One region of the Glutamicibacter sp. AOP12-B1-11 genome, then DNA from elsewhere that is predicted to be linked to it. Evidence: riboswitches for the same ligand, from Rfam matches in the RefSeq annotation. Region 1 holds a riboswitch; each other region holds the start of a gene.
What was found. A riboswitch is a leader RNA that binds a small molecule or an ion and turns the genes downstream of it on or off. The one in region 1 is predicted to bind thiamine pyrophosphate.

Region 2: linked by a shared signal. The riboswitch ahead of thiM (hydroxyethylthiazole kinase) and the one ahead of thiC (phosphomethylpyrimidine synthase ThiC) in region 1 are both predicted to bind thiamine pyrophosphate.
Region 3: linked by a shared signal. The riboswitch ahead of ACT3UQ_RS12555 (ECF transporter S component) and the one ahead of thiC (phosphomethylpyrimidine synthase ThiC) in region 1 are both predicted to bind thiamine pyrophosphate.

Annotation. Positions count from the first base shown of each region.
Region 1 is NZ_JBQSYL010000040.1:15,432-22,650, forward strand. Features, by position in the region: gene ACT3UQ_RS18015 (SulP family inorganic anion transporter) at 1-838, opposite strand, end outside; gene thiC (phosphomethylpyrimidine synthase ThiC) at 1,870-3,612, opposite strand; TPP riboswitch at 3,610-3,717, opposite strand; gene ACT3UQ_RS18025 (MFS transporter) at 3,912-5,360, opposite strand; gene ACT3UQ_RS18030 (MarR family winged helix-turn-helix transcriptional regulator) at 5,454-5,894, shown strand; gene ACT3UQ_RS18035 (glycerate kinase) at 6,004-7,173, shown strand.
Region 2 is NZ_JBQSYL010000043.1:1,288-8,506, reverse strand. Features, by position in the region: gene ACT3UQ_RS18305 (aldehyde dehydrogenase family protein) at 1-492, opposite strand, end outside; gene ACT3UQ_RS18300 (hypothetical protein) at 580-2,109, shown strand; gene ACT3UQ_RS18295 (GntR family transcriptional regulator) at 2,106-2,474, shown strand; TPP riboswitch at 2,509-2,603, shown strand; gene thiM (hydroxyethylthiazole kinase) at 2,593-3,387, shown strand; gene thiE (thiamine phosphate synthase) at 3,380-4,021, shown strand; gene thiD (bifunctional hydroxymethylpyrimidine kinase/phosphomethylpyrimidine kinase) at 4,018-5,454, shown strand; gene ACT3UQ_RS18275 (uracil-xanthine permease family protein) at 5,484-6,755, shown strand; gene ACT3UQ_RS18270 (sugar porter family MFS transporter) at 7,023-7,219, shown strand, end outside.
Region 3 is NZ_JBQSYL010000019.1:73,895-81,113, reverse strand. Features, by position in the region: gene cls (cardiolipin synthase) at 1-1,389, opposite strand, end outside; gene ACT3UQ_RS12565 (aminodeoxychorismate lyase) at 1,550-2,425, shown strand; gene ACT3UQ_RS12560 (ATP-binding cassette domain-containing protein) at 2,422-4,758, opposite strand; gene ACT3UQ_RS12555 (ECF transporter S component) at 4,760-5,377, opposite strand; TPP riboswitch at 5,449-5,567, opposite strand; gene ACT3UQ_RS12550 (DUF4235 domain-containing protein) at 5,642-5,893, shown strand; gene mnhG (monovalent cation/H(+) antiporter subunit G) at 5,957-6,370, opposite strand; gene ACT3UQ_RS12540 (monovalent cation/H+ antiporter complex subunit F) at 6,370-6,636, opposite strand; gene ACT3UQ_RS12535 (Na+/H+ antiporter subunit E) at 6,633-7,219, opposite strand, start outside.

The sequences.
Region 1 (7,219 bases):
ATCCGGTCACGATATTGGCGGTCCCCTGGCCCCATGATTCTCGGGTCTTGCTTGACGGGGTGTCGGTGATGTCATCTACGAGTTTGGCCGTCAGCAGCGATTCCAGCAGGCCAACGAATGCGACTGCCAACGCATAGGGCGCGATTACCTTCAAGGTCTCCATGGTGTAGGGAACCTGCGGGATGATGAAGAAAGGCAGCGAATCGGGCAGCTCTCCCTTGTCTCCCACCGTAGGCACGGTGACCTTGGCGAACACGGTGATCAGGGTCAGCACCACGATCGCGACCAGCGGGGCGGGAACCGCCTTGGTGATCTTAGGGAAGAAATAGACTATGCCGAGACCGAGCAGCACCAGCGGGTAGACGACCCACGGCACTGCCGTTAGCTCGGGCATCTGTGAGAGAAAAATCAGAATGGCCAAGGCGTTGACGAAGCCGAGCATCACCTGTCTGGGGATGAAGCGCATCAGCTTCGCCACACCTAGCAGGGCGAGGACGACCTGAAAGATTCCGGCCAGAATGACCGCGGCGAACAGATGGTCCACCCCATGGCTTCGCACCAGGGGAGCAACCACGAGGGCCACCGCGCCGGCGGCCGCGGAGATCATTGCAGGACGGCCACCGGTAAAAGCGATCACGATCGACATCGTGAACGAGGCGAAAATACCGATTCGGGGATCCACACCGGCAATGATCGAGAAGGCGATTACCTCCGGAATCAAAGCTAGGGAGACCACAAGCCCGGCGAGCAGCTCGGTCTTCAGAAGCCTCGGAGACTTCAGCGTGCGCCATACGGATTGGCGCTCTAGCGGGGACAGGTCGGTGGCCACGGTCGCCATAAGGGCTCCATTCAGTTAGACATCCCCGAATCGAAAATGCGGAGGGGACCTGACAAAATTATCTCATTTGCCGAAGCCTCAGCCAGCGCCGCGTGCATGATGCGTACTACATGTCCGAGGCGAGCAGCCCCAAACGCAATCTTCGATTAGGGCCCCGATGGATGCCCCGAACTACGCTGCCTCTGTGGACAACGTTTTATTTCTGTTGGCGATCGGTGTGGGATTTTCAACCCGGGAAGCTCGTGTGCACCGTGGTGTGGGCGTGAGGGACATGGTCGGAGCCCAATTGCCACCACCGTTTTCTTACGAAATGCCTCGCCGCTCGAGGGCGCCCGGCTTAACCAAGAATTCCCGCCGGCTAAGCCGGCGGGAATTCTAACGATCATCACTCGCACCTTCAATGAGGTAACTCCAGACTAAGAGTCGACTCTGTGCTTGAGCTGAGTAATTCCGCGAGATAACCCGACAATCAACTATCGGCCCGCTGACGAGGATTATCTTGCCGATTAACAAGAGCATCCCGCCGGTTGCCCGGCGGGATGCTCCCGATCATCACTCGCACCTTCAATGAGGTAATTCCACTCTAAGATACGACTCTATGCTGGAGCTTTGGTTTGGCTCGGTATTCAAGCAACGGGTAGCTTGCAGTCGAACTACCTGGCGCCGGGACCTAGGATCCATCTGGAGGCGAAAGAAAAAGAACTACCGAGTAAATGATCTGGGTGTTGGCTATTGGAGCTTCTCGGGCAAGCGCGGAATTTTGAGTCTAAGGTCTTGTCGGCCCGCTCGGCAATCGACACCGGAGCGACCGGAAAAGTTTGCCGATCATTTCGTCGACAGAGTCCTGGCCTTGGGTGGGAACCGCCGGGCTCGTGCCGCACAGTGGGTTGAACGGCCAAAATTGAAAAGCTCCCGTTGGATACAATCCAACGGGAGCCTTACGATCATCACTCGCACCTTCAATGAGGTACTTGTAACTCTAAGCGCGCTTTCTGTGCAGGCACTTTGGCTGCGCTTCGGGTTTCCCGGTTCTAGAGCGTGCCGGGTCCAACAGGTATCTCTTCCCCGACATATACCTTGCCACCGCTTTCAAGGAACTGCCGGCTTTTCTCAGCCATCCCGGCCAATGCAGCCTGTGCCTCGGCGGATCCATATTCATCCCGAATGTCTTGGGAGATCCGCATGGAGCAGAATTTCGGGCCACACATTGAGCAGAAGTGCGCGGTCTTCGCTGGTTCCGCCGGCAACGTCTCGTCGTGGAACTCCTGCGCCGTAACGGGGTCCAGTGAAAGGGAGAACTGGTCATTCCAGCGGAATTCGAAGCGCGCCTTGCTCAGCGCATCATCCCGCGCCGTGGCGCCCGGGTGGCCCTTGGCGAGATCCGCCGCGTGCGCCGCAATCTTATAGGTGATCACCCCGGTCTTCACATCATCCCGGTTGGGCAGGCCCAGGTGCTCTTTGGGCGTGACGTAGCAGAGCATCGCGGTGCCATAGCGGGCGATTTCGGTCGCGCCGATTGCGCTGGTGATGTGGTCATATCCCGGAGCGATATCGGTGACCAGCGGGCCGAGCGTGTAAAACGGCGCCCCGTCGCAAAGCTCCTGCTGGCGTTCCACATTCTCGCGCACCAGATGGAAAGGGATATGCCCGGGGCCTTCGACCATCACCTGAACATCATATTTCCAGGCACGCTTGGTCAACTCCGCCAAGGTATCCAGCTCGGCGAACTGGGCCGCATCATTCGCGTCCGCAATGGAGCCTGGACGCAGCCCGTCGCCCAGGGAGAATGCGACATCGTAACGAGAGAAAATCTCGCAGAGTTCGTCAAAGTGGGTGTAAAGGAAATTCTCCTGATGATGCGCAAGGCACCAACCGGCCATAATCGACCCGCCGCGGGAGACCATTCCGGTGACCCGGTTGGCGGTCAGCGGGATGTAGCGCAGCAGCACACCTGCATGAATGGTCATGTAGTCCACGCCCTGCTCGCACTGTTCGATGACCGTGTCGCGGAAGATCTCCCAGGTCAGTTCGTTCGCTTCGCCGTTGACCTTTTCTAGTGCTTGGTAGATCGGGACGGTGCCGATGGGAACCGGCGAGTTGCGGATGATCCATTCACGGGTGGTGTGGATATCGTCGCCGGTGGAAAGGTCCATCACCGTGTCGGCACCCCATTTGGTAGCCCACTGGAGTTTGGAGACTTCCTCGGCGATCGAGCTGGTCACCGCCGAGTTGCCGATGTTCGCGTTGATTTTTACCAAGAAGGCCTTGCCGATGATCATCGGTTCGGATTCCGGATGGTTGATGTTCACCGGAAGGATTGCCCGGCCGGCCGCTAGCTCGCTGCGCACCAGCTCGACATCGCATTCTTCGCGCAGGGCCACATAGCGCATTTCCGGGGTGATGACCCCTTGCCGTGCGTAGTGCATCTGGGTGACCCGAGTCCCGGGTGCCGAACGCAACGGTGGTGCCGAGCGCCCGGCCCATTCGGCGCTCGCCGTGCCGCGGCGGACCGCGGATCTGCCATCATCGTGCAAGTTGCGCTCACGCCCGGCATAGGTCTCGACATCTCCACGCTCACGAATCCACGACTCTCGAAATGGTTTCAGCCCCGTGGTCGGGTCGCTCCCCGGGCCGCTGGTGCGGTACACCTGCAGCGGTTCGTTCGGCTCGCCGTTGGGGGCATCTGCCAGCTGGATCTGCGTGACAGGAACCGAAATTCCCTCAGACTCACGGTAGGCAAGGGTGTGGGCAGAGTGCTGTTCAAATTGTTCCACTGTGGGAAACTCACTTCCTTCGCCGGCATTACCCGGACAGGTTCAACGGTCGCGGACGGCGTTAGCCCGATCTCAGCCCCTGCGAGGGCACCCGTGTGGTCTCAAACAAGGTATCACGACTGACAACGTGGACTTGCAAGGAAGACGAGAAACTTTAAAGTGAAAGGCTCCCATTGGGCAATATCCAACGGGAGCCTTACGATCATCACTCGCACCTTCAAGGAGGTGTCTACGACATTACCCGGGGTTTCTATGTCAAAGCTGAGCATAAACTCGGCAATTCCGAAGAGCCGGGGTGACTACTTGTTCAGGCTGAGTTCCTGCGACGCGTCGACTTCGATCGCGGTCTTCTTCGCGGCGCTGGGAATGCAGGCCGCCAAGATTGCCGCGACCACGGAAATGCCAGCTCCAAGTATCAGCGCCACGCGGAATCCGGATTCTGACGGTAGTGAAGCTCCGCCGAAATCGGTGGTCATCTGGGCCAGCACCAGGCCGATGACCGCGGCGCCGGTGGTCGTGCCCAGCGAACGCATCAGCGTGTTAAAGCCATTGGCCGCAGCCGTTTCGCTGCGGGGGACTGCGCCCATGATGATCGCCGGCATGGCGCCGTAGGCCAGAGCCACACCACCGTTGATGACGAGGCTGGTGAGCATCAGGCTCCACGCGCTACCCATGCCGAGCAGGGTCAGGCAGTAGCCGACGGCGATGACCGAAACGCCAAGTACCAGCGTGAACTTCGGGCCTCGTGCGTCGGAAAGCCGCCCGCCGACAGGGGAGAGCACCAGCATCATCAGGCCGCCTGGAGCCATCCAGAGGCCGGCTGCGAGAATCGACTGGCCCAAGCCATAGCCGGTCTGCGACGGCAGCTGCAGGATCTGTGGCATGACCAGCATGCTGGCGTACATTCCGAAGCCGACGAAAATCGAGGCGATATTTGTCAGCAGCACGCGCGGAATAACAGCGGTGCGCAGGTCAACCAGCGGATCCTTGGTCCGTGTTTCCCAAATGCCCCAGATCAACAGCGTGAGGGCGGCCATTCCGAACAGGCCCAGCGTCAGCGGTGCCGCCCAGCCCCAAGAGGAGCCCTTGGAGACGGCAAGCATGAGCGAGATCAGGCCAATGCCCAGCCCAATGGCGCCCAGCCAGTCGAAGCGCTGTCCGGCGGCGCCGGCCGGCAGGGCAGGAATGAGTTTCCAGATGGCGACAACTACCAGCAGCGTGACTACCGCGCTGCCGTAGAACAGGGCGCGCCAGTTGGCGAAATCAATGACGGCGGCGGAAATCGGCATGCCGATGGCGCCACCGACGCCCAGCGTGGCGCTGACCGTGGCAATGGCCGAAGACAGGCGTTCCTTCGGGACAAGGTCACGCAGCATGGCGATGCCCAGTGGCACCATGCCCGAGCCTAGGCCTTGCAGTGCGCGGCCGACGATCATGACCTCCACCGTGGGGGCCATGGCGCACACGATGGAACCGAGGATCAGTGGCAGCGCCAGGATGAGCAGCATGCGCCGTTTGCCAAAGAGGTCGCCCAAGCGCCCGGAAATTGGTACTGCCACCGCGGCTGCAAGTAGCGTGGCGGTGATGATCCACGCGGTGTTTGAGGCTGAGGTATCAAAAATGCCGGGCAGCTGTGGGATCAGCGGCGTGACCATGGTCTGGGTGATCGACGAAGCGATGCCCGCGGAGGCGAGAACGGCGACTGCTAGACCTGAGCCGGGAATCCCGGCAGAGGTGGGTTTGGACACGAGAGCCTCTCAGAGTGAATGTGTAAGATACATAAAATGTTCATAATACATGTTCGGGTATGATCGAATGAGTAGAAGTGGAGAATTAGGTACATGAAACGCCGCACAGCAGATATCGAGTATGAGCAAACGCTGCTCAGCCGCTACACCATCGCGCAGCGCCGAAGCGGTGATGGCTTGGATCGCAGCGTCTATCTGCTGATGAGCCGCATCGAAGTCCAGGGGCCGATGTCGATCGGTGAAATGAGCACGGTTTTTCTCCTCGACGCCTCGACCCTGCAACGTCAAACCACCACCGCTGTGCGGGACGGCTATCTCGAACGAATCCTCGATCCGGCGGGCAGTGTTGCGCGAAAGTTTGCCTTGACCGAACTGGGGCAGCAGCGGCTCACGGAGGTTCGCGAGCATTCGGTCAGCGCAATCGACCGCATTACCTCGGATTGGCCGGCCGAAGAAGTCAACAAATTCGCAGAACTTCTGCATAAGTTCAACGCGTCAATCGAGGACTACCGCGAACAGCAGGGCGGTAAATAGTCGGCTACGCGTCAAGGGTGCGTAATGCATATAAATCAGCTCGCTGGTGCTCAAAAGTATGTATGCCTGCCTATATTCCCGGGATTCAAGAGCACCTAATGTTGAGTCCATGACACAGCGCACGCCAGCCGCGGCCCAACCACTAAATGTGGCAATCGTTCCGGACTCCTTCAAAGGCAGCGCCCGGGCCAGCGAAGTCGCGGACGCGATCGCCGCAGGGGTGAATGCGGCTGCTACCTCTGTGGCCCGTACGGTATCGATCACCGCCGTTCCCTTTGCCGATGGCGGCGAGGGAACCCTCGATGCGTTGATCGACGCTTGGGGAACCGAAGCGAAGGTCGTTGAAACAACCGATGCGCTGGGCAGGACCGTCAACTCGCGTTTCGGGTTGTCTGCAGATGGAACGACCGCCGTGATCGAGGCAGCGGAAGCCGCGGGATTGCCCCAGGTCAGTGACGTACCGCGGCAACCACTTCAAGCCACCACTTTTGGGCTGGGCCCACTTGTCATTCAAGCCTTGGAGCTTGGAGTGCAGCGAATCATTCTTTGTCTTGGTGGCTCGGCCACCACCGATGGCGGAGCTGGATTGCTCGCAGCTCTGGGTGCGAAGTTCCTCGATGCTCAGGGCAAAGAATTGGCTGCGGGCGGTGGTGCGCTGAACGACCTGGCGAGCATCGATATCTCCGGTCTGGATTCGCGAGCTTCTCGAGTCAAATGGCAGATCGCCTGCGATGTCACCAATCCGTTGCTGGGAGAAAACGGGGCCGCCGCGGTTTTCGGACCGCAAAAGGGCGCCTCGCCCCAGGAAGTGGAAGCACTGAATGCGGGACTGGCTCGGCTCGCTGACACCTTGGAAACCGCGTCCGGTCGAAAGCTGCGCGAGCAGCCCGGCATGGGAGCCGCCGGCGGCTTGGCGCTCTGCCTTGGATCTTACTGCGAGGTTGAGCTCGTGCCCGGGTGGGAACTGGTAGCGCAGGCTTTGAACGCGCACCAGATTCTTGCCGACGCGCAGCTGGTCTTTACCGGTGAGGGGCGCCTGGATTCGCAATCCCTGCAGGGCAAGGTGGTCAGCGGGGTGCTGCAGGCTGCGCGCAGAGATGCAGACATTATCGTGATCGCCGGATCCGTAGACCTTGCCGAGGAGCTGCTCGCCGAGTCGGGAATTCTCGCAGCCTATTCGATAGCACAGGGCCCGGCCGATCTCGATGAGCTTTCATCGCAGGCTTTGGAGCTCATCCGGCGCACCGCATATCAGGTGGCGCGCACTTACCTGCATTAAAGTAGGCGCCTATTCGGGCGCTTGCCGGATCGGCGCTGAGCAATCC
Region 2 (7,219 bases), on a different contig from region 1:
CTCCGAAGGCTTGAGCACCGCGGCGTTTCCGGCGGCGATCGCGGCGACCAGTGGAGCCAGCATCAACTGCAAGGGATAGTTCCACGGCCCGATGATCAGCACGACCCCCAGCGGCCGGGGTTCGACCTTGGCCATGGCCGGCTGCAGCGCGAAGGGAACCTTGACGGCGGTTGAATCCATCCACTCCGAGAGATGCCGTTGGGCGTGGTCGATTTCGGAACGGACCACGTCGATTTCGCTGAACTTCGCCTCGGTGGCGCTCTTGCCAAGGTCCTCGGCGAGCGCGTCGAGGAATTCTCCCGTGCGTTCGGCCAGCATCTTTTCCAGGGCACGCAGCTGCTGGGCGCGAAAGCGCCGCGGGTGCGTGATGCGGGTGTCGGCGGATCGGCGCAGGTGCCCGAGGACCTCGGTGATGCGCGAGGGATGCTCGTCTACCGGCGGTGCGGCGTCGCCGACGGGATCTGGAAGCGGATTTGAGGTAAAGAGACCCATGGCTCGATGCTACTTCATTGATTCCCCGGGATATTCCATTTGTATCAGGTGTTTGATACATTAGTTTTTCAACTTACGGAGGTAATTATGGATCAACTCTCCACCGCCGCGTTCAGCATGGCGATCGGCGCAGCCCTGATCTACGCGTGGCTGCGCACGGTTGCCCGTCAAGACAACAGGCCCGCACTGCTGCGGGCGAGATCCCACTCCTTCTGGTGCGCGCTGATTGCCTTCTTCGTAAGCAGTTCCGGCGGGGTGAGCAACCAGCAAGCGGCCCATGCCGGCGCCGGCGAATCCCTGTGGGCCAGCGATCTGCTCGCCGCCACCGGTCCGGCACTCTGGCTGCTGTCGATCTATCTGATCGGCCTCTACTCCTGGCCGGCGTCGGTGGCGAATGTGCGCGCGGCCTCCCTGGAACCTCGCTCGATGATGACGCCGTTGCCTAAGGCCTTGAGTGCCGTCGCCGCGCTGGTACTCCTCGGCGCCGGTCTTACCCTGTGGATGATCCGCGACGTCACCGGGGTCCCCCCGCAATATGAGGTTGCCTCCTCGGACGCCTACGGAAGCACCTGGGTTTCGCAGTCCGCGACCGACGGACTGCGTGCGGCGGACCAGATGCTGGCCCTGTTTGCCATCAACCTGGCCTCCCTGGCGCTGGCCCTGCTCATCGCGATGCTCTTCATTTTGCTGCGCAAACCGCTTGGTTCGCTCAGCCCCCACGATAACCAGGTATTGCGCGAAGTCTGGCTCAACCGGCTGCTGCGCACCTCGATCCTGGCCTTTGCCTCCGTTGGAGCCTCGTCGCTGCATTACAAGGCCTCGTGGCTTATGTCGCTGGATCGCACCATGTATCAACCCTGGCAAAACACCGCTAACGTGGCCATGCTCATCACCTTCATCGCCATGGCATTGTGGAAGCCACCGGAAAATTTTGCCAGAACCACTAGCCCAAAGCCTGCCTCCTCCTTTTTGCGGATGCGCGAAAATTTGTTTGCCATTGGATTCCTCACCACCGCGCTCACACTCATCGCACTGGCCTGCTCCTCCTCGCTTGTGCAGACCGAGTACGCGGACAATGCGCGCCCCGGTGAGAATGCCCCGCAGGCAATTGTGTCGCTCCTGGTGGTAGCCCTCTTGTTCTTGGTGCTCAATGCCGGGTTCCTGGGCTACCTGCACCTGAAGTCCAGGGGAACCCATTCACTGGCTCGGCACAGCGCAGACCTGCCGCGCTATGTCTATGTGCTCGCCGGACTCTTGCTCATCGGCGCCACATACCTGCTGATCAATCCACCATTCGAATATTTTTGGGGTCTAGTTCCGGTCAAACCGGTCTTTGCGCTGGGTGCGCTCCTCGCGTTGCTTGCCGCTACCGCCTGCCACATCTGGTGGGTTCGGCGTGCGGCCTTGCCTTGGGATGTCACCGTGGAGCAAGAAATTTGGTACCGCCAAGTCCACGAACTACGCGCCCTCCGTGTAGTCACCGCGGCGGCCGTCGCCATGCTGGCCTGGGGTTACGAGGCAGGTCCCTACGTTTCGGCCGTGGGGATCATCGTCTTCTGCTGCCCGGCAGTGATCATTTTGGCCCGCCCAGAAACTAGGGTGCCGCAGCGCGTATGAGCCAACATATTTTCGTGGACCTGGACGCGGCGGTTCCGCCCTATGAACAGATCCGCACGCAAATCTCTTCGCTGATTTCCTTGGGCGAGCTGCCGGCGGGAAGCAAGCTCCCTACGGTGCGGGCACTGGCCACCGATTTGGGGGTCGCTTCCGGGACGGTGGCCCGCGCTTACAAGGAACTCGAAGCCACCGGCCTGGTTTCCTCCCGGCGGCGTGCCGGAACGGTGGTGAACGCCGGAGCCGATATGGAGAAATCCTCCGGTGATCTGGTTCAAGCGGTGGATCGGGTGTGGGAGCTGGCCCGAGCTCAGGGAATCGACGAGGCCACCGTCAGGGCGCTGGTGCAACGCCGGGCGCGGCAATAATTTGTTCTTCCGCGGCTTTGGTGAGTACGCTCTAGCCAGTGACACGGGGTGTCGGATTCACCGACTGAGATGAGACCCGTCGAACCTGAACTAGTTCAAACTAGCGGAGGGATGTCGCATGACCCTGACTTCCGTTGCCCGGAATTACCGGCAACAATCCCCTTTGGTGTTTTGCCTGACCAATACCGTGGTCACCAACTTCACCGCGAATGCGCTGCTGGCCTCCGGGGCGGCTCCGGCCATGACCGACCTGCCCGGCGAAGCCGGGCCATTTGCCGCGGTGGCCTCCGCGGTCCTGGTGAACCTGGGCACCCCGAGCACCGAACAGCTGCGCGCCATGGACGAAGCGGTTCACGGTGCGAACCAGGCCGGCACCCCCTGGGTGCTGGACCCGGTGGCCGTGGGCGCATTGCCGGTGCGCACTGACTTCGCGCGAAAAATCGTGACCCAGCGCCCCACCCTGATCCGCGGCAATGCCTCGGAAATTCTGGCGCTGGCCGGGCGGAGCTCGACCGGGCGCGGAGTGGACGCGCAGGACACCGTGCACGCGGCCATCGAGGCCGGACGCCAGTTGGCCGCCGAATATGGTTCGGTGGTCGCGATCTCCGGGGCGGCCGATGCGATCATCGATGCCAAACGCACCACGCTGGTGCACAGCAACGGGATCGGCTTGACCGGGATTACCGGCGGCGGCTGCGCCCTGGGTGCAATCTGCGCCGGAATGCTCGCGGTGAGCGAAGACCCGTTCGACGCGGCGATCGCAGCCCACGGCCTGTACGGACTGGCCGCCGAAAAGGCCCTGGCCATCGGCCGCGGTCCGGGAAGTTTCGCCGCGGCCTTCCTCGACGAACTCTCGCTGCTGGACCCCGAGGAATTGCACAACCTGCGCCTTGAGGAGGCAAATAATGCGTGATCTGGGAATCTACCTGGTAGCCAACACCGAAAGCTGCCAGCCGCGCAGCACCTTGGAAGTCATCGAAGGTGCGGTGGCCGCGGGTGTGCAATGGGTGCAGCTGCGGGCCAAGAACGAGACCGCCCGCGAATTCTTCGAACTTACCTGCGCGGCGGCAGAACTCACCGCCGGCAAGGCCGAACTGCTGGTCAACGACCGCATCGACGTATTCCTCGCGGCACGGGCAGCGGGTGCCGCGGTCACCGGCATCCACATCGGGCAGAAGGATATTGCGGTGCGCTACGCCCGCGAAATCATCGGCGAGGGGATTATCGGGCTCAGCGCTTCCACCGATGAACAGCTGACCGGGGCCAACGCCGACGCGAAATACCTCGATTACCTGGGGGTCGGGGCGATCCGCGCGACGCCCACGAAGAAGGACCATCCCACCCCGCTGGGCATCGATGGATTCCTGCGGGCCAAGCGGCTCACCGAGCTGCCCGCCGTGGCCATCGGCTCGCTGACCGCCGCGGATGCCGCGGCGCTGCGCGACGGCGGGGCCGCCGGCATGGCGGTGGTCCGCGCGATCTGCGCCGCCGAGGATCCGCAGGCGGCCAGCGCCGAACTGCTGGACCGCTGGGAAGGTGCCAAATGAGCCTCAACATTCTTTCCATTGCCGGCTCCGACCCCTCGGGAGGCGCGGGCATCCAGGCGGATCTGAAGGCCATCGGCGCCAACGGCGGCTACGGCATGGCCGTGATCACCGCGCTCACCGCGCAGAACACCCTAGGGGTGGATGCGGTGCAGGCCGTCGACGCGGAATTCGTGGCCAAGCAGCTGGAATCGGTGTCCGCAGATGTGCGCATCGACGCGATCAAGATCGGCATGCTGGCCAATTCACAGATCATCACCGCGGTGTCCCGGTGGCTGGAAACGGTGCACGCTCCGGTGGTGCTGGACCCGGTGATGATCTCGACCAGCGGGGACCGGCTGCTGGCCGATGGTTCGGCGTTGGACGCACTGCTTTCCCGGGCGGATGTGCTCACCCCGAATACCGCAGAGCTTGCGGCCCTGCTCGGCGAGCAACCGGTGCGTGGCTGGGAGGAACTGCTCGAACAGGCCCAACGCCTGGCGGCCAAATACGAGGTGCTGGTGATCGCCAAGGGCGGCCACCTGCCCACCGAACGCTGCCCCGACGCGCTGGTGGGCCCGGCCGGGGTGATCGCCTGCTATGACGGCCCACGCCACGCCACCGCCAACACCCACGGCACCGGTTGCACGCTATCCAGCGCGCTGGCCACGCACTATGCACGCGGCGGGGATTGGGCCACCGCCCTGGGCGCGGCGAAGGAGTACCTCTTCGCGGCGATTGCCGCGGCCGATGAATTGCAGGTGGGCAGCGGGCACGGACCGGTGAACCACTTTGCCGGGCTCTTCGCGGGGCACAGCGCGGATCCGATGGCCGATTGGTGGGAGCGGATCGCCGAGTTGCGCGGTGGAATCGATGAGCTTCAGTTCATCCTCGAGCTCTCCGCGGGCACGCTGGAGCGCGAACGTTTCGAGTACTACCTGGCCCAGGACGCCCTGTATCTGCAGCGCTATGCGCAGGTGCTCGCGCGGGCCAGCGCGCTGGCCCCGCAGCTCGAGGCGCAACGCTTCTGGGCCAAGGGCGCGGAAGGAATCCTGGAGGGTGAGCTGAAGCTGCACCGCAGCGAGCTACTCGACCTGGCCCCCGAGCCGAGCGCCACCACGTTGAACTACGTCAACCACCTCAGCTCCTGCGCATCCAGCTATCCGGAGCTGATCGCCGCGATCCTGCCCTGCTATTGGATCTATCAGGACATCGGCAATCGGCTGAGCGCCGCGAATCATGCCGGGCACCGGTATGAGAGCTGGCTGGCCACCTACAGTTCGGCGGAGTTCGACGAGGCCACCGCGGCGGCCATCGAGCTGGTCGCCGCCGCCTGGCGGCTCGCGGATCCGGCGCTGCGCGAGCGGATGTGGGATGCATTCCGGCGTTCGGCCGAGCACGAGCTGTCTTTCTTCGCCCAAGCGCACGCGAAGGGCGTAGACTTCTCTACGGCCTAAACGCGGGGCCAGGAATTCTGGAGGAACGCATGAAGTGGAGCATTCACGGCAACGGGAAGACCATCACCGAAGGTGAGGTCGTTGCCCCGGATGAGCGGCTGCATTGGCCGCAGACCATTTCCATCGGAGCCCAGCATATTCTGGCGATGTTCGGCGCCAGCATCCTGGTCCCGACGCTGACCGGTTTCCCGGTGACCACCACGCTGCTGTTCACCGGCGTCGCGACGATCATCTTCTTGCTGATCACGAAGAACAAGGTGCCCAGCTACCTGGGGTCCTCCTTCGCGCTGATCGCCCCGGTGATGGCCTCGAAGGTCGGCGACGACTTCTCCGCGGCGCTGGGCGGCATCGCGATGACCGGTGCCGCGCTGTTCATCGTCGGCGCGATCGTGGCGAAGACCGGCACCCGGTGGATCCACGCGTTGATGCCGCCGGTGGTTATGGGCACCATCGTCGCGCTGATCGGCTTGAACCTCGCCAGCGCCACGCTGGCTCCGATGCGCGATTTCCCGGCGACGACCTTCCTCACGGTGCTCGCCGTGGTGCTGTCCACCGTCGCGTTCAAGGGGCTGCTCGGGCGCCTGTCGATCCTGGTGGGCCTGGTGATCGGCTACGCGATTGCGCTCCTCCAGGGCCAGGTGGACTTTGCCGCCGTGGGTCAGGCGGGCTGGATTGGGCTGCCCCAGTTCCATGCCCCCAGCTTTGACTTCAACGTGGCGTTGATGTTCCTGCCGGCGGTATTCGTGCTGATCGCGGAGAATATCGGCCATGTGCGCACCGTGGGCATCATGACCGGCAAGGACCTCTCCGAATTCAATGGGCGGGCGCTGATGGCCGATGGCGTCGGAACCCTGGTGGCCGGCATGGGCGGCGGCTCGGCGACGACCACCTATGCGGAGAATATCGGCGTGATGGCCGCCTCGCGCGTCTACTCCACCGCGGCCTATTGGGTCGCGGCGATTGCCGCGATAGCGCTGGCCTTCCTGCCGAAATTCGGGGCCTTGATCAATACCATTCCGGCCGGGGTGATCGGCGGGCTGGGGATCGTGCTGTACGGAATGATCGGCATTATCGGTGCCCGGTTGTGGATCGAGGCGAAGGTGGATTTCCAGAACCCGGTGAACCTGATGACCGCCGGAACCGGACTGATTATCGCGATTGCGGTCACCACCGATCTGACCTTCGGCCAGTTCCAGGTGGGCGGCATCGCGCTGGGCACCATTGCGACCCTTGTGGTTTACCACCTGATGAATACCGTGGCCAAGCTGCGCAATAGCACCCTTGAACCGGTTGAGCGCTAAGCCAAGACCGAAGAACCAGCCGGCATTGTGACGAAGCTCACGATGCCGGTTTTCTTTTGCCCTCCTGGAGAGGCCCGGCCTCGGCACCTTACCCGATTTGCGCGGGATTTCGGGGCTGGGTTGCGCGGATCCCCGAACCGCCCGAACACCTATTGTAAGGATTCTTTCCAAATTATGGCCAAGGTCGCATAAGCCGGCGGCCCGCGCGGGCATAAAACCCGCTGGAAATGTTTTGCGCCCCAGCCCAATCCGATAGCATGGCTCCTTGTGACTGCGACTACATCTGACGGAAAGATATCCGCTCGACTCATCCTGATCGCCCTCGGGGCTGCCCTGGGTGGGTTCGTTTTTGGATATGACTCATCAATCGTTAACGGCACCGTGGACGCTGTCGAGCACGAGTTCGGGCTCAACGCGCTAACCATCGGTTTCACCGTTTCCTGCGCCCTGCTTGGCGCTGCGCT
Region 3 (7,219 bases), on a different contig from region 1:
ATCTTGCACCTTGTTCACCGCGTCGACAATCTCCGGGCCGAGCATCATCACCGAAATCTCCATATTCAAGCTGAACGACCGCATATCCATATTCGAGGAGCCGACCACGGCAACATCGTTATCGGCGGTGAAACACTTCGTGTGCAGGACCTTCGGGGCCGGGTAGCGGTAGATTCTCACGCCAGCTTGCAGCAGCTGCTGATAATAGGACTGTTGCGCGTGATGCACCAGGAACTGGTCTCCTTTTTCGCAGACGAAAAGCTCGACCTCCACGCCGCGTTGCGCGGCGGTGGTGATGGCATAGAGCAGCGAATCATCGGGCACGAAATACGGGCTGGTGATTTTCAGCCGTTCGGTGGCCGAGTACATCAGGGTATTGAATAGCCGCAAGTTATTTTCGGATTCGTAGCCCGGTCCACTCGGCAATACCTGGGCGAGTGTTGCTCCGGGTTGGTCTGCCTGCGACAGCGGGTGCGAGGCTTCGGTCAAATCCGACAAGACATCGGTAGTGTCATCTTCCTGCCACCAATCGGTCGCGAAGGTGACGTCCAGGCTACGCACCAATGGACCCTCGACGCGCAGCATCATCTCGACCCATTCGCGGCCTAGGGCATGGGCTGACTCGCGCTTGTAGCCCGGTTCGATCAGGTTCTGGCTGCCGGTGAACGCTACCGCACCGTCCACGACGAGGATCTTGCGGTGGTTGCGCAGATCGGGGCGTCGCCAGCGCCGGCCAATCGGGTCGATGGGCAGCATCGCGCGCCATTCGATGTCCGATTTGCGCAGCCGCTTCTTCAAATCCCGGTAGCCGGTCACGCGCAAGGTGCCTAGATGGTCGAAGAGCAGGCGGACGTTCACCCCGCGGCGTGCGGCGGCCTCCAATGCGTCGAGGACCGGGCCAACATATTCTTCATCATCGCCCATGATGTAGAACTGGATGTGCACGTAGCGTTGCGCCTGCTCGATCGCCTGGCGCATGGATTCCAGGGATGCCTTGTAATTGGAAAGCACCTCAATTTTGTTTCCTCCGTCAAGCGGGAACGCCCCAAGCTTGCGATTGAGGACGACCGCAGACTCCACCCATTCTTCGGTGGAGTGGAATTCTTCGGGAAGCTGCATGTGGGAGGTGGCGTTCGTGATGCTTTCATTGGCGCGGCGTTGCTTCTCCAAACGACGCCGCGAAAGCCTCGGATTCGCAAAAAGCAGGTAGGCGGCCAGGCCTGCCACGGGAATGAAATAGATCGCCAATAGCCAGGCCATGGCGGTGGTTGGACGGCGGTTTCCGGGGACGATGCCAATCATCACGAAGCGCACAATGATGTCAATTGCTACGGCAATTGGCCACAGGACGGCACCAATCTGAAGCAACAGTTCGCCGCTAGGCAACATCTAAACACGCTCCGCTCTCTTTTTCATTTACGAATTTAGCGTCTTTGACGCAGTCAGCGCGCCAAACTCCTTGACTTAGACTATCCAATCCGTGGCGACTTGTGCGTGCTTGAAGCCCTCATTGGTGCGTAGTGCGGCAAAGTTTCGATAATCTTTAACTATGAGCTCACTCGTATTCCTTGATCCGGCGTATCCTGCCGGGCGCTTGGCAGACATTAACGCACCACAACTTCCAGTAACCGCCCAAGGCGTGACTCGAGGCGATGGCGTGTTCGAGTCGATGCTGTACACCAACCAGGCCGTACGCAAAATGGAAGCGCATCTGGCCCGTCTGGCTATTTCCGCCGAGGCCTGCGATCTTGTCATCCCCGACGAGCACCGTTGGCGCGCGGCCATCGATACCGCCGTGGCTGACTTTGACGCCGATGGCGGCGCCGAAGAAGCAGTGGTCAAACTCGTGGTTTCGCGCGCTGATTCCGATGCCGAGCAGGCGCTGTGCTGGGTAACCGTGGCCCCCGCCCCGCAGTTGGGCAAAGACCAGCGCGAGACCGGAATCGACGTTCTGCTGCTGGACCGCGGCTACGATTCGAAGCTTGCCGAGCGGGCCCCCTGGCTTCTGATGGGCGCCAAAACCTTGTCCTATGCGGTGAATATGGCGGCCTTGCGTTTCGCGCACAAGCACGGAGCCCAGGACGTCATCTTCACCTCCTCGGACGGTGTGGTCTTGGAGGGCCCAACTTCAACCGTGCTCATTGCCCAACGCGATGGAGACACCAAACGGCTGATCACCCCGATGCTTGAAACTGGCATCCTGCCCGGCACTACCCAAAGCGCGATCTTCGACGCGGCGGAACAGTACGGTTGGGAGCTGGGCTACGGTCCGCTCCGACCGGAGGACCTCTATCAGGCCGATGGGGTCTGGCTGGTTTCTTCGGTACGGCTGCTCACTGCGGTCCACACCCTTGACGCGAAACCGCTGCGCCTAGACGCCGAGCTCCATGCGGAGCTCAGCGAGCTCAGCGCTTCGGTCCGCTAACTCCAGACCAGGTTGAAGGTGCCCGCCCACAAGGCGGCACCGATGGCCACGGTACCCAATAGCACACCCGTTGCCAACACCGCGCCGTCACGCCAGGTGAAGGACACCGAGCGCACCCAGGTACGTGTTCCCGTGCCAAAGCCCTTGGCTTCCATAGTCACCGCAAGCCTTCCGGCACGGCGCAATGCCTGCACCAACAGCGCGAGCACCTGCCCGAGCTTCGCCTTCACCCGTTGGGTCGGTGAGCGAAGGTCGCCGACTCCTCGCGCGCGGCGGGCCAGCGTCAGGGTGGTGAATTCCTCCACCAGCAAGCCCAGCAACCGCATCCCGGCAAGGGCTCCCAAGACGAATCGGTGCGGAACCTTGAGCTGTTGCGCCAAGGCGCCGCCGAGGTCGCTGGGGTTCGTGGAACTGAGCAAGAGCACCGTGGGCACCGCGAGCGCCAGGGTACGCAATCCGGTAGCTACTCCGGCGCTCACCGATCCTTCGGTAATGCTGAGTATCCCCAGGCTTAGCAGCGTTTCGCCGGAGTCTTCACCTACCAAGGCAATTCCCCAGGCGGCGAGGGCCCCGGCAACAATAAGCGGCCAGCCGCGGCGCATAAACGTGCCCAAACGCAAGCCCGCCAGCGGCAAGGCAAAGAGCGTAGCAAGGATGACCACGCAGGCAGAGACCCAGTCGATGGTCGAGATCAACGGCAAGGTTGCCGCAGCGATCGCACCCAGCTTGGCCAACGGATTGATTTTTGCCAGCCAGCTATCCCCCAAGGGCGCGTCGAGCATCGGGCCTTGGCGTACCGCTGCCGGCTTGGCATCCGGCTCCTCGCGAGTCATTACGATCTGCGCCGCGTTGAGCGCGTGAGCGAAATCTTCATCGTGGGTCACCGCGACCACGGTTATCCCCGATTCGAGCGCCTCGATCAGGATGTTTGCCAGTTCCAGCCACGTATTGGCATCTTGCCCGAAGGTCGGTTCGTCCAAGATCAATACATCTGGTGAGGCGGCCAGCACCGTCGCTACCGAAAGTCGGCGTTTCTCGCCACCGGAGAGCGTGAACGGGTTGGCCTCGCCCAGATGGGCAAGCCCCAAGCGGTCCAGCAGTTCCTCCACCCGCAGAGCAATCTGCGCTGGAGCGTACTTCTCGTTCTCCACCCCGGCCTGGCGTGCTCGGGTAGGTGCGAATGCCAATTCTTCGCGGACGCTTTGCGTGACGAATTGATGTTCCGGTTCCTGGAATACCGACCCGATCCGTGCAACCAATGCCCCTGCCCGCCAGCTGAAGGGTTGCGGACTCAACCCATCGGCCAGGTCGCTGCTTGCTTCGACACTGCCCGTAGCCGGCTCAAGCAATCCGCCTAAGGTCAGCGCCAAGGTGGATTTCCCTGCACCATTTTCCCCGCGAATTACCAACGCTTGGCCGGCGCGCAGCCGCAAGTTGATTTCGGCCGTGCGCACCGCCTGCGGATGGCGCGCCGCGCGCAGGTTCACCGCCGCGAGCAGTTCCGCTCCCTCGCGTGAGTGAAGAGGTTCGGTGTGCGGAACGTAGCCGGGAATCCAAATGCCCGCCCTGGCTAATTCACGGCGAATCTTTTCATTCTCAAAGAGCGCCCGCGGCTCGAGGTCATGGGCGATCCCTCCGCCAGGGGCAAGGACGAGTACGCGGTCTACGTGTTCTGCCCAGGCCTGCAAGCGATGTTCCACCACAAGCAGTGTCGCACCGGTGGCATTGGCGGCGGCAATCACCGCATCACGCAGCGGCGCGATCCCCGACGGGTCAATGTTTGCGGTGGGTTCGTCCAGGAGCATCAGACCGGGGCCCATAGCAAGAATCCCGGCCAAGGCCAGCCGCTGCTTCTGGCCACCGGAGAGTTCCTGGGTGCGGTGCGACAAATCCAGATTCCCAAGTCCTACCGCGCGAAGCACCTCGGGGATTCGCGCGCGGATCAGTTCCGGAGCCATTCCAAGATTCTCCGCACCGAAGGCGACATCGTCGCCGACCCGGCTCTGCACGATCTGTGTTTCGGGGTCTTGCTGCATCAACCCGACCGGGAAGCTGCGGGCAAAGGCATCCCGTCGCTGAATCTGCAGTTTGCCAGTGGCCTGCTGCCGTTCGTCGATCTCCAGAACTCCAGCCAAGGCGTGCAAGAGCGTTGATTTACCGGCGCCAGATGGGCCTAGCAGCAGGACCTTCTGCCCGGCGGGAATATGCAGGTCCAGTCCGCTAAGCGCCGGCAATGGACGTTCGGCATGGTGCCAGCCAAAGTTGTCGGCCGTGATCTCAAAGCCGCCACCGCCGAGGTGCCCGGGGGTGGCTTCGGTAGTCGAAGAACTCAATTCAGGCACTGCGCAGCGAACCTTCAAGGTGTGCCGAACGGCTAGCCAATGCTCCCAGGGCACCGGTCTTCGCCAGAGCACGGGTTGCCAACCACGAGAGAAGTCCGGCAATAACTAGGCCGGAAATGCCCATGGCAACTACGTGGAACAGCTTCATCGCCTCGGTGTACTCAGCGAAGTACCCCAGCAGGTAGGCTTCGCCGATTCCGCCGAAAATTCCCGACATGAATCCCGCAAGCAGTGCCACCGGCAGGTTCCACCGGCGGTACCGCACTGCGGCAAAGACCACCTCGGCTCCGAGCCCCTGGATCAGGCCGGAGAACAGCACCGCTAATCCCCATTGGGAACCTAGCAAGGCTGAGATGACGGCGGCGAGGATCTCGCAATACAGCGCGGCACCGGGTTTCCGGATAATCAACGCACCGAGCACCGCGGGAAAAAGCCACATGCCAGATACGAAGGCGCTTGCCGGTGGGAACGCCACGAAAGCAAGGCTGACCAATCCGTATCCGGCGTTCCAAGCCCAAAAGATAACGCCCGAGGCGACCGCGATTACCGAGGCCACAACGATGTCGACCACGCGCCAGCTGGCACGGTTAGTTGCTGGTGCAACGTTCATAAGGTTTGTCCTCCTATGTAAGGAGGGGAGATGCACGGACCGGTGGGCGTTTAATCGCGCGCCATGATCCGCATCCGAGATGCTCGACTTCCTTCGCCGGTACTAGCCGGGGCAGGTTCGAGGGTCTGCGATCTATCGCACTCTCAGCGTCTTGCACCGCGAACGGCATGACGCTCCCCTGTCGGAATGATTACTGCTCAACCACCATACCGCAGGTATGCTGGGCTACAGAACGAAACCTTACGACGCGAATGCGAGGTCCTCATGAACTCAGTGCAGAAGCTTGTTACCCTTGGAATTTCAATGGGAGCGGGAATGCTTGGAAGCCGACTGGTCGACAAGGTCTGGAAAGGCTTCACCGGAAACGACGCGCCACGTCACGGCAAGGAAGCAGCCGCGGAAGCGAGTATGCGCCAGGCTTTGGGGTTCGCCATTTTCTCCGCCGTGGTCGCATCGATTATCCAGGTGCTGGCTGATCGCGGCACCAACAAGGCCATGAAGAAGTTCAGCAAGTAACATTGCCGAATTCCTTTGGTGGGGCAGGCCATTTGGCCTGCCCCACCAAAGTTTAACCAGCAGCTAGGTGCTCTCGGGCTCGTCGTTCTGTGCAGGTTTCGCTGGCGGCACCGCTGCGGTGGTTCCGGTCGTCTGCGAATGATTGCTAATGACCTGTTTTAGTTCATCAACATGCAAGGTTTCTTTCGCCACGTGCTTCGTGCGATATCCGGCGCGGCCAATCATGTGCGCCGATACCGGGGCAGTCAGCAGCTGCAATCCCCAGGCCAATGCAAAGACCGGGATCAGTCCCCAGCTGCGCAAGTGGATGATGAGTCCGGCGAAGAGCAGCAGGAAGCCCAATACTTGTGGTTTGGTGGCCGCGTGCATGCGTGAAAGCAGATCCGGGAAGGTAATTAAACCGATTCCGGCGATCAGCGACATCAGGGAACCAAGTACCAGCAAGAGCGCAGCGAGTGCTTCTAAGAACGTGTCCATTAGGCGTTCCTCTGATCCGATACGAACCGCGAGACGGTAACCGAGCCGATGAATCCCAAGGTGCATGCAACCACCGTGAACAGCAGGTAATCGGTGTGCCGGTTCAGCGCCATGTCTAGGCACAGCGCACTGGAAATGATCAACAGCATGACGTCGAGAGCGAGCACCCGGTCAAGAATCGAGGGGCCCTTGAAAACCCGCCACAGGCAAGCGATAGAGGCCAGCGCCAACATCACTCCGCCAATCCATACAGCTATTTCAATCATTTCTTGGGCTTCCTGCTGGAGAAATCCGGACCGCATTCATTCTTGATCGCCTCGTATTCATCGGGGCTTCCGATGGCCATGATCAACCGGCGTTCAATGTCGTGGATATTCGCTCGCGCCTTTTCCACATCCGCATCGCTATTCACATCGAGATAGTGCAGGTACAAGGTGGAACTGCTGCGGTCCACGTCCACCACGAAGGAACCTGGGATCAGGGTCAGCACATGGCCCACGGTCATCACTACCAAGTCAGATTCGGTGCGCAGCGGCACTGCGATCACCGCGCTGCGTGCCTTCTTACGGCGTACTATCGCAACTCGCGCCACATGGCCGCTGGCGACGAATACCTGACCGAGGAACCACGCGAAGAGCTTCAGGCAATACCAAAGGTTTATTCGTCCGGGAAGCACCACCGGCGGCAGCGGGAATAGATTCACGATGACGATCGAAATAATCGCGCCAAACAATAGATTCCCGGCCGAGAAGTCCTGCCACAGTGCACCCCATACGAAGATGAGCAGCAGGAGCAACGGCCACTCCTGCTTGAAGGTGGCACGGTGACGGACACCGGAGGTATCCAGCG